Regions from separate parts of the Streptomyces sp. NBC_00388 genome, predicted to be linked through region 1. Evidence: riboswitches for the same ligand, from Rfam matches in the RefSeq annotation. Region 1 holds a riboswitch; the other holds the start of a gene.
What was found. Region 1 has a riboswitch for S-adenosylmethionine ahead of OG917_RS09145 (aminotransferase class V-fold PLP-dependent enzyme). Riboswitches for the same ligand answer to the same signal wherever they lie in the genome.

Region 1 (8,621 bases):
ACGGCACCCCCCAGGGTGAGGGCGGGATAAGCGACCGACATAATGTCGGTCGTGGCGACAGCAACGACAGTAGAAACCGGGCACGCGCACCCGTCGGTCAATCGGCCGAACCTCACCAGCGTCGGAACCATCATCTGGTTGAGTTCCGAGCTGATGTTCTTCGCGGCCCTCTTCGCGATGTACTTCACCCTGCGATCGGTGACGGGTCCCGAGCACTGGAAGGATATGGCGTCCTCGCTGAACGTTCCTTTCTCGGCGACGAACACCACGATCCTTGTGCTCTCCTCCCTCACATGCCAGCTCGGCGTCTTTGCCGCCGAGCGCGGCGATGTGAAGAAGTTGCGCTCGTGGTTCTCGATCACGTTCGTGATGGGTGCGATCTTCATCGGAGGCCAGATCTTCGAGTACACCAGCCTGGTGAAGGAGGACGGCCTCTCGCTCTCCTCCGACCCGTACGGCTCGGTGTTCTACCTGACCACAGGCTTCCACGGCTTGCATGTGACAGGCGGCCTGATCGCCTTCCTGTTCGTTCTCGGCAGGACATACGCGGCCAAGAGATTCACGCACCAGCAGGCGACCGCAGCCATCGTCGTGTCCTATTACTGGCACTTCGTCGATGTCGTGTGGATCGGCCTCTTCGCGACGATCTACCTGATCAAGTAATCGGGCCCGACGCCCCACTCATCCAGACCGACGCAGAAGATCCTGACACCGGGGTAATCCGTGAAAAAGCTCTCCGCACGACGACGCCACCCGTTGGCGGCGGTCGTCGTCCTACTCCTCGCGCTGGCGGCCACCGGGGGGCTGTACGCCGCGTTCGCTCCCGCGGGCAAGGCGCAGGCCGACGACACCTCCCAGTCCCTCGCCATCAGTGAGGGCAAGAAGCTGTTCTCCGTGGGCTGCGCAAGCTGCCACGGAATGGGCGGCCAGGGCACATCCGACGGTCCCAGCCTGGTCGGCGTCGGCTCTGCCGCCGTGGACTTCCAGGTCGGCACCGGCCGTATGCCTGCCCAGCAGCCCGGCGCCCAGGTGCCGAAGAAGAAGGTCATCTACTCGCAGGGCGAGATCGACCAGCTCGCCGCGTACGTGGCCTCCCTCGGCGCCGGACCCATCGCGCCGACCTCGAAGCAGTACAGCGACCAGGGTGCCGACATCGCAGCCGGTGGCGACCTGTTCCGCACCAACTGTGCCCAGTGCCACAACTTCACGGGCGAGGGCGGTGCCCTGACGCACGGCAAGTACGCCCCGAGCCTCGAAGGCGTGGACCCCAAGCACATCTACGAGGCCATGCAGACCGGCCCGCAGTCCATGCCGAACTTCCCCGACACGACGATGCCGGAGAAGCAGAAGCAGAACATCATCGCGTACATCAAGACCGTCAACGGCGACAACTCCGCCAGTGAGGGCGGCCTGAAGCTGGGCGGCCTCGGTCCGGTCAGCGAAGGTCTCTTCGGCTGGATCTTCGGACTCGGTGCGCTGATCGCAGTTGCCATCTGGGTCGCGGCCCACACCGCTAAGGCCAAGAAGTCATGAGTAGCCAAGAGAATTCCGAAGAGAACCTGCCGAGTGAGCAGGGCACCGCGCACGGCGCGGTGGACACCGTGGACGACCCGTTCGCGGACCCGGGTCTGCCGGCCCACAAGCCGCGCATCCAGGACATCGACGAGCGGGCCGCCAAGCGTTCCGAGCGCGTGGTCGCCTTCCTGTTCACGCTCTCGATGCTGGCGACGATCGGGTTCATCGCGTCCTACGTGATCTTCCCGGTCGACAAGCTCGTCTTCATCTTCCCGTTCGGGCACGTGAGCGCGCTCAACTTCTCTCTGGGTCTGACCCTGGGCGTGGCGCTCTTCACGATCGGCGCCGGCGCGGTCCACTGGGCCCGCACGCTGATGTCGGACGTCGAGATGCCGGCCGACCGTCACCCGATCGAGGCCCCGGCCGAGGTCAAGGCGCAGGTCATGGCCGACTTCGCGGCAGGTGCCGCCGAGTCCGGCTTCGGCCGGCGCAAGCTCATCCGCACCACCCTGTTCGGCGCCATGGCCATGGTGCCGCTCGCCGGTGTGATGCTGCTGCGCGACCTGGGCCCGCTGCCGGAGAAGAAGCTCCGCAAGACCCTGTGGGCGCGCGGCAAGGTGCTCATCAACATGAACACCAACCAGCCGCTGCGTCCCGAGGACGTGGCCGTAGGTTCGCTGACGTTCGCGATGCCGCAGGGCCTGGAGGAGTCCGACGAGGACTTCCAGACGCAGATCGCGAAGGCCGCCCTGATGATCGTCCGCATCCAGCCGGACAACATCAAGGACAAGAAGGAACGCGAGTGGGCCCACGACGGCATCGTCGCTTTCTCGAAGATCTGCACCCACGTCGGCTGCCCGATCAGCCTGTACGAGCAGCAGACGCACCACGTGCTCTGCCCGTGCCACCAGTCCACCTTCGACCTGTCCGACGGCGCCCGCGTCATCTTCGGCCCGGCCGGCCACCCGCTTCCGCAGCTGCGGATCGGTGTGAACGGCGAGGGTAATCTCGAAGCGCTCGGCGACTTCGCAGAGCCCGTCGGTCCTGCCTTCTGGGAGCGCGGATGAGCACCGTGACGGATACACAGCGCAAGGCGCCCGCCGGCGAGCGGGTGGCCGACTGGGCCGATGGCCGGCTGGGCATCTACGGCCTGGCCAAGACCAACATGCGCAAGATCTTCCCGGACCACTGGTCCTTCATGCTCGGTGAGATCTGCCTCTACAGCTTCATCATCATCATCCTCACGGGTGTCTATCTGACGCTGTTCTTCCACCCGAGCATGAACGAGGTCGTCTACAACGGCCCGTACGTGCCGCTCCAGGGCATCCACATGTCCGAGGCGTACGCCTCGACGGTGAACATCAGCCTGGAGGTCCGCGGCGGCCTGCTGATCCGGCAGATCCACCACTGGGCGGCGCTGGTCTTCCTGGCCGGCATGCTGGTGCACATGATGCGCGTGTTCTTCACGGGCGCCTTCCGCAAGCCGCGCGAGATCAACTGGCTCTTCGGCTTCCTGCTTCTGGTGCTCGGGATGTTCACCGGCTTCACCGGCTACTCCCTCCCGGACGACCTGCTGTCCGGTACGGGTGTGCGGTTCATGGAGGGCGTCATGCTCTCCATCCCGATCGTCGGCTCGTACCTGTCGATGTTCCTGTACGGCGGCGAGTTCCCCGGCGGGGACTTCGTCTCCCGGTTCTACTCGGTCCACGTACTGCTGCTGCCGGGCATCATGCTCGGCCTGCTGGTCGGCCACCTGATCCTGGTCTTCTACCACAAGCACACGCAGTTCGCGGGTCCCGGCAAGTCCAACAAGAACGTCGTCGGCATGCCCCTGCTGCCGGTCTACATGGCCAAGGCCGGAGGCTTCTTCTTCCTGGTCTTCGGTGTCATCGCGGCCATGGCGGCGATCGCCTCGATCAACCCGATCTGGGAGATCGGCCCCTACCGCCCGGACCAGGTGTCGACCGGCGCCCAGCCCGACTGGTACATGGGCTTCTCCGAGGGCCTCGTCCGCATCATGCCGGGCTGGGAGATCAACGCCTGGGGTCACACGCTCGTCCTGGGCGTGTTCATCCCGATCGTGGTCTTCCCGCTGGTCCTCGTCGGTATCGGTGTCTACCCGTTCATCGAGTCCTGGATCACCGGGGACAAGCGTGAGCACCACATCCTGGACCGCCCGCGCAACGCTCCGACGCGTACGGGGCTCGGCGTCGCCTGGATCACGCTCTACCTGATCCTGCTCGTCGGCGGCGGCAACGACCTCTGGGCCACGCACTTCGACCTGTCGATCAACGCGATCACCTGGTTCGTCCGGATCGGGATGTTCGTCGGACCGGTCATCGCGTTCATCATCACCAAGCGCTGGTGCCTCGGCCTGCAGCGCCGCGACCGGGAGAAGGTGCTGCACGGACGTGAGTCCGGCATCATCAAGCGCCTCCCGCACGGTGAGTTCATCGAGGTCCACGAGCCGCTCAACGCCGAACAGCTGCACACCCTCACCGCGCACGAGCAGTACAAGCCGCTCGAGATCGGCCCCGAGGTCGACGAGAACGGTGTCGCGCGCAAGGTGTCGCGTCTGACCAAGGTGCGAGCCAAGCTGAGCAAGGGCTACTACGGCGAGCACAGCCAGATCGAGAAGCCCTCTGCCGACGAGTACAAGGAGATCACCAGCGGCCACGGTCACCACTGATCACCTGACCGACTGAAAAGTCGCCACAGCAGGAGCCCCGTCCATTCGCTGGACGGGGCTCTTCGCGCTCCCCGGACCTGGATAAGCTGGCCGCACCCCTATTCGACGGTGGACCCCAGGAGTGGACCATGAGCGTTGTGACCCCGGTCGGCGGCGACAGCGTGGCGGCCCATTCCTGGCCGGGCGTACTCGACTCCCTGCTCCGCGGTGTCGACCAGAGCGCGGACGCCACCGCCTGGGCGATGGACCGCATCATGAGTGGTGAGGCGTCCGATGCGCAGATCGCCGGGTTCGCCGTCGCCCTGCGCGCCAAGGGCGAGACGGTCGCCGAGATCAGCGGTCTGGTGCGGGCGATGTACGCGCACGCCAGGCTGATCGACGTACCGGGGCCGAGCGTCGACATCGTCGGCACCGGCGGCGACGGTGCCAACACCGTGAACATCTCGACCATGTCCTCGATCGTCGTGGCGGGCACCGGCGCCAGGGTCGTCAAGCACGGCAACCGCGCCGCGTCGTCCCAGAGCGGCGCCTCCGACGTCCTGGAGAAGCTGGGCGTCAATCTGCAGCTGACCCCGGAGCGGGTCGTCGAGGTCGCGGCCGAGGCGGGCATCACGTACTGCTTCGCGGTGAAGTTCCACCCCGCCCTGCGGTACGTGGCAGCGGCCCGCAGGGAGCTGGGTATCCGCACCACCTTCAATTTCCTGGGCCCGCTCACCAACCCGGCGAAGGTCCGCGCGCAGGCGACCGGTGTCTCCGACGCGCGGGTGGCGCCCATCATCGCGGGTGTGCTGGCCGAACGCGGCTCGTCGGCCCTGGTGTTCCGCGGTGACGACGGGCTCGACGAGCTGACCACCACGGCCACGTCCAGGGTCTGGACGGTGGCGGACGGCGGAGTGCGCGAGGAGCCCTTCGACCCGCGTGACGTGGGCATCGGGCTGGTCCCTGTGGAGGCGCTGCGCGGCGGCGACGCCTCGTACAACGCGGATGTGGCCCGCAGGCTGCTGGCGGGTGAGGCCGGTCCCGTACGGGACGCCGTCCTGCTCAACTCGGCGGCGGCGCTGGTCGCGCTGGACCCGGGCCCCGGCACTCTCGACGAGCGGATCGCCGCGGGCATCGCCCGGGCGGCCGAGTCCATCGACTCCGGAGCGGCGGGCCGGGCGCTGGAGCGCTGGGTCGCGGCCAGCAACGCCTGACCTCCCCGTACGCGCACACACCGGGACGCAGTCCCGCAGCTTCCGGGCCGGTGACCGGTCTCATGCTGTGGACTGCGTCTTGGCGCGTCCGGATACGTATGGCAGGATTCTCTTCAGGTCATGAGTGACAGCGACTACGGCCCCAGCCCGCTGTCCGGCAACCCTCCGTCCGTGGCGGGGTGCCCTGGGTGAAGACCAGGCCGTGGGCAGTGAAGTCCTCGGCAAGCGCGGATCCCTCGACAGGGATCCTGGTCGTCGAGGGAGTTCTTCCGTGGTTCAGCGAATGCGATAGGGCACTAGCCCCCTTCTCCGCACCTTTCTCCGCACTGCTGTGTGCATACGCAGTGCATTCGCCTGCCCTTTTCCGGGAGTTCGTCATGTCTGTCCCCAGCGCTGCCGTCAACCAGTCGGTTTGTCAGGATTCCTCCGGTAACCTCCCCGTGCTGGGGCGGGACGTCCTCGTCCCGCTCGTGACCGGCGGCGAGGTCACCTACGCGGCCCTCGACTACGCGGCCAGCGCACCGGCCCTCCAGCGGGTCTGGGACGACGTGGCGGCCTACGCCCCCTACTACGGCAGCGTGCACCGGGGCGCCGGGTACCTCTCGCAGCTCTCCACGGACCTCTTCGAGAACAGCCGGACGACCGTCGCGGAGTTCCTCGGCTGCCGCGCCGGCGATCAGGTGGTCTTCACCCGCTCGACCACGGACTCGCTCAATCTGCTGGCCGCCGTGATCCCGGCCGGCTGCGAGGTCTTCGTCTTCGAGACCGAGCACCACGCCTCGCTGCTGCCCTGGCGCGACTCCGCGGTGACCTACCTGAACGCCCCGCACACCCCGCAGGAGGCCGTCGAGACGCTGGAGCGCGCCCTGGCGGCCCGCGCGTCGAAGCAGGCGCCCGCCCTGGTCTGCGTCACCGGCGCCTCGAACGTCACCGGGGAGCTGTGGCCGGTCAGGGAGCTGGCAGCCGCCGCCCACGCCCACGGCGCGCGCATCGTGCTGGACGCGGCGCAGCTCGCCCCGCACCACCCGGTGGACATCGCGGAGCTGGACGTCGACTGGGTCGCCTTCTCCGGTCACAAGCTGTACGCCCCGTTCGGCTCCGGGGTGCTCGCCGGCCGCTCCGACTGGCTGCGCGACGCCGAGCCGTACCTCGCGGGCGGCGGCGCCTCCCGCACGGTGGCACGGCGCGCCGATGGCGGCGTGGACGTCGAGTGGCACACCACCGCCGCCCGCCACGAGGCCGGATCGCCGAACGTCATCGGCGTCCACTCCATCGCCTCCGCCTGCCGGGCGCTCACCGATGCGGGCTTCGACTCCCTGGTCGAGCGCGAGCAGACCCTGGTCACCAAGGTCCTCGACGGGCTCGCCGAGGTGGCGGAGGTCAAGGTCCTCTCGCTCTTCGGTGACCGCGCCCCGCGGGTCGGCGTGATCTCGTTCGTGGTGGAGGGCTGGAACAGCTCGCACTTCGCCGCTGCGCTCTCCGCCGAGTACGGCATCGGGGTGCGCGACGGTCTCTTCTGCGCCCACCCGCTCGTACGGACCCTGCTCGGCAGCGACCCGCAGGACCAGGGTGAGTGCGGGGCTCCGGAGGGCGAGCCGGGCGAGCGTTCGCTCAATGCCGTCCGGGTGAGCTTCGGCGCCGGTACACCCGACGAGCACGTGGACCGTTTCGTGGGCGCGGTGAAGGAACTGGTGCAGGACGGCGCCCGCTGGAACTACCGCACCGAGGACGGCCGCTGCGTGCCGGCTGTCTGACCGCACCGCTCACCGCGGGGCCGCCGTCCACGGCCGTCCGGCGCGGCGGGGCCCCCGGGCCCCGTGCGCGGCCGGGCGGCCGTCTACGCGTCCAGGCCGATGGCGAAGGCCGCTTCCAGGTCGTGCTGGGAGTAGGTACGGAACGCCACATGGGTGTCCGTGGCCTCCACCCCGGGGATCTTGCTGATGCGGCCGGGGATGATGTCCGCCAGGTCGTCGTGGCGGGCCACCCGGACCAGCGCGATCAGGTCGTACGTACCGGTGACGGAGTACACCTCGCTGATGTTCTCCAGGGCGGCGAGCGATTCGGCGATCTCGGGGATCCGGTCCACGCTGGTCTTGATGAGCACGATCGCGGTGATCACGGTTTGCTTTCTCCCTCGGTGGCCGTCGCTGGGAGATTCACTCTAGTCGTACGCCAGTACCTCACCGCCGCGTAGCCGAAGCCGATCACGAACCCCACCAGGTGCGCGGTGTAGGCGACGCCGGGGCCGGTGCCGGACTGCTGGCCGGCCGCGAGCCACTGCAGGACGAACCAGAAGACCAGCACGATCCAGGCCGGGAAGCGCAGCGGGAGGAAGAGCAGGAACGGGAAGATGCTCGTCACCCGGGCCCGCGGGAAGAGGCTCAGGAAGGCGCCGAGCACCGCCGAGATGGCGCCGGACGCCCCCACCAGTGTCTGGTCGGACCCGGAGTGCGTGAGCGCGTACGCCGTCAGGGCGAGGTATCCGCTGACGAGATAGAAGACGGCGAAGTGCAGGCGGCCCATGCGCTCCTCGGCCATCGCGCCGAAGACGTAGAGGAACAGCATGTTGCCCAGCAGGTGCAGCCAGTTCGCGTGGATGAAGAGTGCGGTGAGCGGGGTGAGCAGGGCAGCCGCCGCACCGCTCATCAGTTCGGTGGGAACGACGCCCCAGTGTTCGAAGTACGCGCTCTGGGCGGCGAGCAGATTGTCACCGGTGCCGTAGGCCGGATCGAGGCCCGAGACCGGGCTCATCAGGAAGACCAGGCAGCAGAGGCCGATCAGGCCGTAGGTCACCACCGGCCCGCCGCGTGCGTCCCCGCGCCTGCGGGGCGCCTTCCGTCCGGGTGCGTCCCGCCACGTGAGCATCCACCGAGCATGGCCCAACCGGTCGCAATCGGGCAGATCGCCTCGCCGTGTTCCGCGCGGTCGGCAGGTCCGCCCCCGGGGTATGCCGTAGGCCGTAGGGTTGCGGTGAGTACATCCGCAGTCCGATGGCGCACCGCGACCGAGGCAGTACGAACGAAGAGGACGGCACGTATGACGACGGTTCCCATGCCGACCGCCGCTACACGGTGGCGCTGCACACTCTGCGGCAATCTCACCCGGTTCGATGTGACGCGCTCGTCGAAGGTCGTCGAGTACATACATCTCGACCTGGCCGGTGAGCCCAAGGTGGAGGAGCGCGAGGTGGTCAGTGAGACCATCGAGTCGGTGCGCTGCCGCTG
Region 2 (8,621 bases), 1.4 Mb from region 1:
GCCGCGAGCGCCGCTGACCCGATCGCAGCCCGCCCGCGGCCCCGCAACGGCAGGCCGCGGCCTCCGGTGGCCCCGCCCTGCTCCGAAGGGAAGGCGCCGGAGCCCGGCTCCCCGCTAGGGTCGTCCCATGGGCCGCTCACCGAACACCCTGCCGACCCCCGTCACCGCCGCCGGCCGCGAAGGGCTCGCCGCTTTCCTGGCCGGGCCAGGGAAGGCCGTCGTGGCACTGGACTTCGACGGCACGCTCGCCGACATCGTCCCCGACCCGGAGCAGGCCCGCGCCCACCCGGACGCCGTCCCCGCCCTCGTCGCGCTGGCGCCGCGAGTCGCATCCGTCGCCGTCGTGACCGGCCGTCCGGCCGAAGTGGCCGTGCGGTACGGGGGGTTCGAAGGGGTCCCCGGCCTTGAGCGTCTGGTCGTGCTCGGCCACTACGGGGCGGAGCGCTGGGACGCCGCCACCGGCACGGTCGACGCCCCCGCCCCGCACCCCGGCGTCGCGGCCGTCCGCGCCGGGCTTCCCGGGCTGCTGGAGGCGGAAGGCGCGGGCCAGGGCGCCTGGATCGAGGAGAAGGGCGGCAGGGCCGTGGCGGTCCACACCCGCCGCGCCGCCGATCCCGAAGCGACCTTCGAGGCCCTGCGCGCCCCGCTGGCCGCGCTCGCCGCCCGGCACGGCCTGATCGTCGAGCCCGGCCGGATGGTCCTCGAACTGCGTCCGCCGGGCGTCGACAAAGGCGCGGCGCTGACCGCGTACGTACGCGAGACCGGCGCGGGGCCCGTCCTGTACGCCGGGGACGACCTGGGCGATCTGCCCGCCTACGACGCCGTCGAGACGCTCCGCGGCCACGGCGTACCCGGTCTGCTGGTGTGCAGCGGCGGAGAAGAGGTCCCCGCCCTGGCCGCCCGCGCCGACCTGGTGGTGCCGGGGCCGGGCGCGGTGGCCGGCCTCCTGTCGGACCTCGCCCGCGCCGTCACCCCGTAGGCCCCGTCCCGGCGTGAGCCGGGACGGGGCCCTGCGGTCACCCGGCCGGGCCGAGCGCGTCGAGCTGGTCCAGGAACCACTTCTGCGGCGGCAGGGCGGTCGCCGCCGCGGCCAGCCGTTCGGTGCGCCGGGCGCGTTCGTCCTGCGGCATGGTGAGCGCCTCGTGCAGTGCGGCGGCGGTGGCGCTCACGTCGTACGGGTTCACGGTGATCGCGTCGCGCCCGAGCTCCTCGTACGCCCCGGCCTCCCGCGAGAGGACCAGCGCGCACCCGTGGTCGGTCACCACCGGGACCTCCTTGGCGACCAGGTTCATACCGTCGCGGATCGGGTTGACCAGGGCGACGTCCGCGAGCCGGTAGGCGCCGAGCGAGCGGGCGAAGTCGTCCTTCAGATAGAGCACCACCGGGGTCCACTCCGCGGTGGCGTAGCGGGAGTTGATCTCGTCCGCGACCCGCCGGACCTCGTCCATGTAGTCGCGGTAGACCGCGAGGTCCTGCCGCGAGGGGTACGCGAAGGCCATGTGCACCACCCGGCCGCGCCACTCGGGGCGGGTGTCCAGCAGCTCCCGGTAGGCGAGCAGTCCGCGCACGATGTTCTTGGACAGCTCGGTCCTGTCCACCCGGACGATCGTCCTGCGGCGTTCGCCGCCCCCTTCACCGCTCCCGCCACCGATCCGCTCGCGCAGCTCCGCCATCCGCTCGTCCACGTCGGGCTCGTGGGACCGCTTCCGCAGGAAGTCCGCGTCGGCGCCGAGGCCGTGCACCGCGATCGCGGTCTGCCCGGTGCCGCCGACGACCGCCGTGCAGCAGGCGACGAAGGCGTCCGCCCAGCGCTGGGTCAGGAACCCGGCCCGGTCGGCGCCGAGGATGCCGCGCAGCAGCTCCTCGCCGATGTCGTCGGGGAGCAGCCGGAAGTACTCGACGGGCGCCCACGGGGTGTGCGAGAAGTGCGCGATCCGCAGGTCGGGGCGGAGCTCGCGGAGCATCCCTGGCACCAGGGCCAGGTGGTAGTCCTGCACCAGCACGGCTGCGCCCTCGGCGGCCTCGGCGGCCAGCGCCTGTGCGAACGCCTCGTTGTACGTGCGGAACGCGTCCCACTTCCGCCGGAACTCCGCGTCGAAGACCGGTTCGAGCGGGGTCTGGTACAGCATGTGATGGACGAACCACAGCACGGAGTTGGCGATGCCGTTGTACGCGTCGGCGTGCACGCCGGGGTCGATGTCGAGCATCCGCACCCCGTCCGCCGAGACCCCGCGCCGCACGGCGGCCCGGTCGCCGTCGCCGAGGGCGGCACAGACCCAGAGCGAGTGGGCGTCCCCCTCGACGGCGGAGAGCCCCGAGACGAGCCCGCCCCCGCCGCGCTTCGACGTGAGCTCACCGTCGTCGCGGAGGGTGTACGAGACGGGGCCCCGGTTGGAGGCGACGAGGACGCGGGCGGCATGCGGAGAGGCCATGACGCGAACTTAGCCCGTGCCGCAAACGCTCAAACGTGCGGATGCGTGGAGAACCGCGCCGGTCAGTGCGGCGCGGCGGCCTTGTCCTCGCCCGGGGCGCGCTCGTCCTCGGGCACGGAGATCACCCAGTGCGTGGCCTGCCGGGGCCTGAGGTACAGCGCCCAGTACAGGGCGGCTGCGGCGACGATGACCCCGGTGATGATCAGGCTCTTGGCGCTCTGCTGGTAGAGCACCCAGGCCAGCACGACGATCAGCAGGGCGGGAATCGCGGGCCACAGCGGCATGCGCCAGGCCAGCCGGTGCTTGTGCTCCCCGCGCCGCGAGACCAGGGCGCCCAGCGCGACGAAGACGTACATCGCGGCCACGGCGACACCGGTGACGTCGCTCAGCGTGTCCAGATTGACGAAGCACAGGACCGCACCGGGGACACCGACGGCGAGCGTCGCCGCCCAGGGGGAGGCGTAGCGCCGGCCGATGTGGGAGAGAGCGCGGTTGGCCGCGTTCGGCCAGGCCGCGTCGCGCGCCGACGAGTAGACGACGCGGGAGTTCTGGATCACCATCACGATGGCCGCGTTGATGATCGCCAGGGCGATGCAGAGACTGACGAACGTGCCGACGGCGGAGTTGCTCCAGGTCTGCACCATGCCCGCGACATCACCGGTGGCGAGGGTCTTGAGGTCCGGGGCGCCGAGAGTGATCGCGATGACCGGGACCAGTACGACGGCCGCGCCGATGGCGAGCGTCCACAGCACGGTGCGGGAGACGTTGCGGCGCGGGTCGTCCATCTCCTCCGCCAGGTACACGGCGGTGGAGAAGCCCTGGAGGATGAAGAGGGCGGTGGCGAGTCCGGTCACGATGAGACCGGCGGTGACGGCCGAACTGTGGCCGTGCCCCGCGTCCATCACCGGGTGCACGAGCACCGAGGCGGACCGGCTGGTGTGGGTGAAGCCGAGGAAGGCGACGACCGCGCAGGCCACGACTTCCAGGACCAGGAAGATCCCGGTGATCCAGGCGTTGGCGCGCAGGTCGAGCAGGCCCATCGCGGTGGCCAGCAGCATCACGCCGGCCGCCGTGTACTGCGGGTTCAGATGGACGATCGGCGCCAGGTAGTCGGCGGTGCCCAGCGCGATGATGGGCGGCACGATCATGACGACGATCAGCGAGAGGACGAAGACCAGCCACCCGGCGAGCCGGCCCATGAGGGTGCCGACCATGGCGTACTCGCCACCGGAGCTCGGTATGAGTGTGCCCAGCTCGGAGTAGGTGAACGCGACGCCGATGCAGAGCAGCCCCGCGATGGCGATGGTGAGGGCCGTCCCGGTGCCCAGGGTGGCGAACGAGTCCGGCACGATCACGAACAGTGAGGACGCCGGGGTCAGACAGGACAGTGTGAGGAGCGTTCCTCCCACCACACCGATGGACCGGGTCAGGGTGGGAGCCTCGCCTGCCCTCGCGGCGAGGGTGTCGGCATCCGGTTTGCCCGGGGGTGGGGCAACGGTCGTGTCGGGCGTATGGGTCATCCGTTGTCCCATCGGTGCTGACGGCATGAGGCTGGCGGCATGAGGGGGAAGGCACCTTCTGCTGAAGAGTGCCGCACATGCGGGGCGTACCCGTAGGACGTCCGCGCCGCTCCGGTGACCGAATACAACTCCCGACGGGGTGTCCCGTCAAGGGTTCGTTAAAGCGTCAGCGCAACGAAATCCGTTGACCCTTTCGGACATGGAAGTGCTCTTCTACGCTTCGATCGCGGAGTTCACACGGATTTCGCGGCCCGATGGCTGGTTCGGATTCTCGTGTCCAGCATGGCCAAAACCTTTCCATGGACACCGGTGGGACAGGGAATGCCGAGGGGTCAGGCCGCCCGGTGCTCCGCGTACTCCCCGACGGACCGCATCGGGGGCCGTTCCTCGGTGTCCACCGTGTACGTCCGCGGTACGAACCCCTCCGCCCCCCGCTCGAACTGCGTGAGCGACGGCCGCACCAGCTGCCCCCGCGACAGCCGCAGCTGCGCGGTGCGGTAGATCGCCGCCGCCATCCGCCCCAGCGCGAGCCCGTCCTGGTGGCGGTGTTTGCGCGATCCGACATCGACCTGGGCCAGCGCGTCGAGGCCCACCGTGTGGAGCGCGTCGACCAGCAGGCCCAGCTCCACTCCGTAACCGACCGGGAAGGGCAGCTGTTCGAGCAGGGAGCGCCGCACCGCGTACTCGCCGCCCAGGGGCTGGACGAACCCGGCCAGCTGCGGCCAGTGCAGATTGAGCAGCGGCCGGGCCACCAGCTCGGTCACCCGCCCGCCCTGGCCCGCCGCCTCACCGAGCGGCCGGTCGTACATGGCCTTCACGAACTGCACATCGGGCTCGGTCAGCAGCGGCCCGACGATCCCCGAGACGAAGTCCGCCGAGAACTCCCGCAGGTCCGCGTCCACGAAGCAGACGATGTCGCCGCCGGTCACCAGCAGCGAGCGCCACAGCACCTCGCCCTTGCCCGGCACGGCCGGGATCCGCGGCAGGATGTCGTCCCGGTGCACCACCCGCGCCCCGGCCGCCGCTGCGGCCTCGGCGGTACGGTCGGTGGAGCCGGAGTCGATGACCACCAGCTCGTCGACGAGCGGCACCGGCAGGGTGTCCATCAGCTCCCGGCGGATGGTCGCGACGATCGCCCCGACCGTCGCCTCCTCATTGAGCGCGGGCAGGACGACACTCACCTTGGCGCCGCGTTTGGCGGCGGTCAGCCGGTCCAGCGGACGATCGGCTGCCGACCAGGAACGCCTGGTCAGCCAGCGGTCCACCTCTTCCAGCACGGCGCGTCTCCTTGACTGTGAGCCATCTCGCGGTTCGGACGACTATCTCAACCGTCCCAGCCTTCGGTTACAGTCTTGAACAACGCAAATGACCACTGCATGCCGGGGGTCGGACGCGCGGACAAAAACGCCGGGCCCGGAGGCCCGCGTCATAAGCGCTCATCCAGAGGGACTGAGGGAACGGCCCGTAGAAGTCCCGGCAACCCTCCCGCCGACCGCGAGGTCATGGTGGGGAAGGTGCCAATTCCGTCTTGCGGCGAAGTACGCCGCGAGGAAGATGAGGAGAGGACCTCGCCACCATGGCTGTGCAGACCGCCACCACCACCGAGACCGTCGATCTCGGCCCCGCCGCCGCCCTCTCGTGCCGCGAGTGCGGAGAGCGTTTCCCGCTCGGTCCGCTCTTTGCCTGCGCGTCCTGTTTCGGGCCGCTCGAAGTGGCATACGACCTGCCGAGCGGCTCCCCCGACGAGCTCAAGAAGCGCATCGAGGCCGGCCCGGACAACATCTGGCGCTACGCCCCGCTGCTGCCCGTCCCCGCCGACGTGGCCGACCACCCCAATCTGAACCCGGGCTTCACCAAGCTCGTCAAGGCCGACAACCTCGCCCGTGAGCTGGGCATCACCGGCGGCCTGCACGTCAAGGACGACTCCGGCAATCCGACGCACTCCTTCAAGGACCGTGTCGTCGCCATCGCCGTCGAGGCGGCCCGTGCCTTCGGCTTCACCACGCTCTCCTGCTCCTCCACGGGCAACCTGGCCGGTGCCGTCGGCGCCGCCGCCGCCCGCGCCGGCTTCCGCTCCTGCGTCTTCATCCCGCACGACCTGGAACAGGGCAAGGTCGTGATGGCCGCGGTCTACGGCGGCGAGCTGGTCGGCATCGAAGGCAACTACGACGACGTCAACCGCTTCTGCTCCGAGCTCATCGGCGACCCGATCGGGGAGGGCTGGGGCTTCGTCAACGTCAACCTCCGCCCGTACTACGGCGAGGGTTCCAAGACCCTGGCGTACGAGATCTGCGAGCAGCTCGGCTGGCAGCTGCCCGACCAGATCGTCATCCCGATCGCCTCGGGCTCCCAGCTCACGAAGATCGACAAGGGGCTCCAGGAGCTGATCAGGCTCGGCCTGGTCGAGGACAAGCCGTACAAGATCTTCGGTGCGCAGGCCGAGGGCTGCTCGCCGGTGTCCACCGCGTTCAAGGCCGGGCACGACGTCGTACGGCCGCAGAAGCCGGACACGATCGCCAAGTCGCTGGCCATCGGCAACCCGGCGGACGGCCCGTACGTGCTGGACATCGCCCGGCGTACCGGCGGCGCGGTCGAGGACGTCAACGACGCGCAGATCGTCGACGCGATCAAGCTGCTGGCCCGCACCGAGGGCATCTTCGCGGAGACCGCGGGCGGCGTGACCGTCGGCGTGACGAAGAAGCTCATCGAGGCCGGTCTGCTCGACCCCTCCCTCACCACCGTCGTGCTGAACACGGGCGACGGCCTCAAGACCCTGGACGCGGTCGCCCCGACGTCCGGCCCGACCGCGACGATCCGTCCGACCCTGGACGCGTTCCGCGAGGCCGGACTGGCCGCGGGCGCCTGACGGAGCCCCGTCCCGCTGTACGGCCCGCCCGGCCCGTCCGCCGGGCGGGCCGGGCACCCGTCATCCCCGTAACCGTCCGCCCCCGTCCCGCCCCGGACTCCTGGAAGGCAATCCGCATGAGCGTCAAGGTCCGCATCCCCACCATCCTCCGCACCTACACCGGCGGCCAGGCCGAGGTCGCCGCCGACGGCGGCACCCTCTCCGAGGTCATCGCCGATCTGGAGAAGAACCACACGGGCATCGCCGCCCGCGTCCTGGACGACCAGGGCAAGCTGCGCCGCTTCGTGAACGTGTACGTGAACGACGACGACGTGCGCTTCGAGCAGGGCCTGGAGACCGCCACGCCCGACGGCGCCGGTGTCTCCATCATCCCGGCCGTCGCCGGCGGCTGAGCGAGCCCGGCGGGGCCGCTGCGCCCGCGCCCGGCATCCGAGCCACCTGCTGTACCCCTTGCCCCCTCCGCGCACGAAGCGGAGGGGGCAATTCAACATGATTGAACACGGTAGAGTTGGGGCAGCCCCCTTGATCGCCTGTGCCCCGAGCATATGAGGCCGCGACAATGTGTGGGCAATGTGTCCGGCCCCTTTGCGGCGTAAGTGCCCTTTGCCCGGCCCGACTTGCCCAAGGATCCCTGGAAAACCGCCCAATCGTGTCTTCGATGACGCTCAGATTTCTCGTCCGATTGACCTGTTGCAGAGGGCAGTTGGGCAGATACATTCAGCCGCGGTCGACGCGTTCCGGCGCAAGGTCTGACCCGGATCCCGCGAAGTGCGGGCTCTGTGCAAGGGCCAGTAATAGGGGAGTTAGGCATGGCTCAGGGCACCGTCAAGTGGTTCAACGCGGAGAAGGGGTACGGCTTCATCGCGGTCGACGGTGGTGCGGATGTTTTCGTCCACTACAGCGCGATCCAGATGGACGGTTACCGCACCCTTGAAGAAGGTCAGCGAGTCGAGTTCGAGATCTCGCAGGGCCAGAAGGGTCCACAGGCGGACATGGTCAAACTCGCCGTCTGATACAGGGCGCGTTTCGGCCGCCGACGCACTCACGCCGAGAGGCCCGTACCCCGCAGTGGGGTACGGGCCCCTCGTGCGTTCCGGCGCCTGTCGTGCCCGCACCGCCGCCGGTACGGCCCTTCTCCGGAGGGGCTTGTACCCACCCGCGGCCCGGCCGCCGCCCCCTGGCGCCTTCTCCGAAGGCGCTTGCACTCAAGGGGGTCGAGTGCTAATCATTGGCGTTAGCACTCTCCCAGTGAGAGTGACAGAAAGACCGGGTTGGCGAGGCCCGCGGGCCGGGTGGGGAAAGGAACCACCGGGCAAGCAGGCCGTCCGTCGCGGGCGCTGCCAGGTCTGACGCTTTCCACCCACCCCCAGACTTCGTCCGGGGGGACCCCCAGTCCTGGGAGGACCACTTCACATGGCCAAGATCATCGCGTTCGACGAGGAGGCACGGCGCGGTCTCGAGCGCGGGATGAACCAGCTCGCCGACGCCGTCAAGGTCACCCTCGGCCCCAAGGGCCGCAACGTCGTCCTTGAGAAGAAGTGGGGCGCCCCCACGATCACCAACGATGGTGTCTCCATCGCCAAGGAGATCGAGCTCGAGGACCCGTACGAGAAGATCGGCGCCGAGCTCGTCAAGGAGGTCGCGAAGAAGACGGACGACGTCGCCGGTGACGGTACGACCACCGCGACCGTCCTCGCGCAGGCGCTGGTTCGTGAGGGCCTCCGTAACGTCGCCGCGGGTGCCAACCCGATGGCGCTGAAGCGTGGCATCGAGAAGGCCGTCGAGGCCGTCTCCGCCGCTCTC

Region 2: it holds a riboswitch for S-adenosylmethionine, as region 1 does, so the genes downstream of both, thrC (threonine synthase) here and OG917_RS09145 (aminotransferase class V-fold PLP-dependent enzyme) in region 1, are expected to answer to the same signal.

Annotation. Positions count from the first base shown of each region.
Region 1 covers NZ_CP107948.1:1,995,810-2,004,430, reverse strand. Annotated here, with positions in the region: gene ctaE (aa3-type cytochrome oxidase subunit III) at 43-663, shown strand; gene qcrC (cytochrome bc1 complex diheme cytochrome c subunit) at 724-1,533, shown strand; gene qcrA (cytochrome bc1 complex Rieske iron-sulfur subunit) at 1,530-2,582, shown strand; gene qcrB (cytochrome bc1 complex cytochrome b subunit) at 2,579-4,204, shown strand; gene trpD (anthranilate phosphoribosyltransferase) at 4,333-5,397, shown strand; SAM riboswitch class IV at 5,514-5,631, shown strand; gene OG917_RS09145 (aminotransferase class V-fold PLP-dependent enzyme) at 5,775-7,151, shown strand; gene OG917_RS09140 (Lrp/AsnC ligand binding domain-containing protein) at 7,235-7,516, opposite strand; gene OG917_RS09135 (rhomboid family intramembrane serine protease) at 7,513-8,262, opposite strand; gene OG917_RS09130 (hypothetical protein) at 8,434-8,621, shown strand, end outside.
Region 2 covers NZ_CP107948.1:3,438,165-3,446,785, reverse strand. Annotated here, with positions in the region: gene OG917_RS15535 (DUF3263 domain-containing protein) at 1-17, shown strand, start outside; gene otsB (trehalose-phosphatase) at 128-979, shown strand; gene OG917_RS15525 (alpha,alpha-trehalose-phosphate synthase (UDP-forming)) at 1,017-2,432, opposite strand; gene OG917_RS15520 (APC family permease) at 2,495-3,952, opposite strand; gene OG917_RS15515 (glucosyl-3-phosphoglycerate synthase) at 4,285-5,229, opposite strand; SAM riboswitch class I at 5,386-5,513, shown strand; gene thrC (threonine synthase) at 5,529-6,818, shown strand; gene OG917_RS15505 (MoaD/ThiS family protein) at 6,935-7,210, shown strand; gene OG917_RS15500 (cold-shock protein) at 7,628-7,831, shown strand; gene groL (chaperonin GroEL) at 8,232-8,621, shown strand, end outside.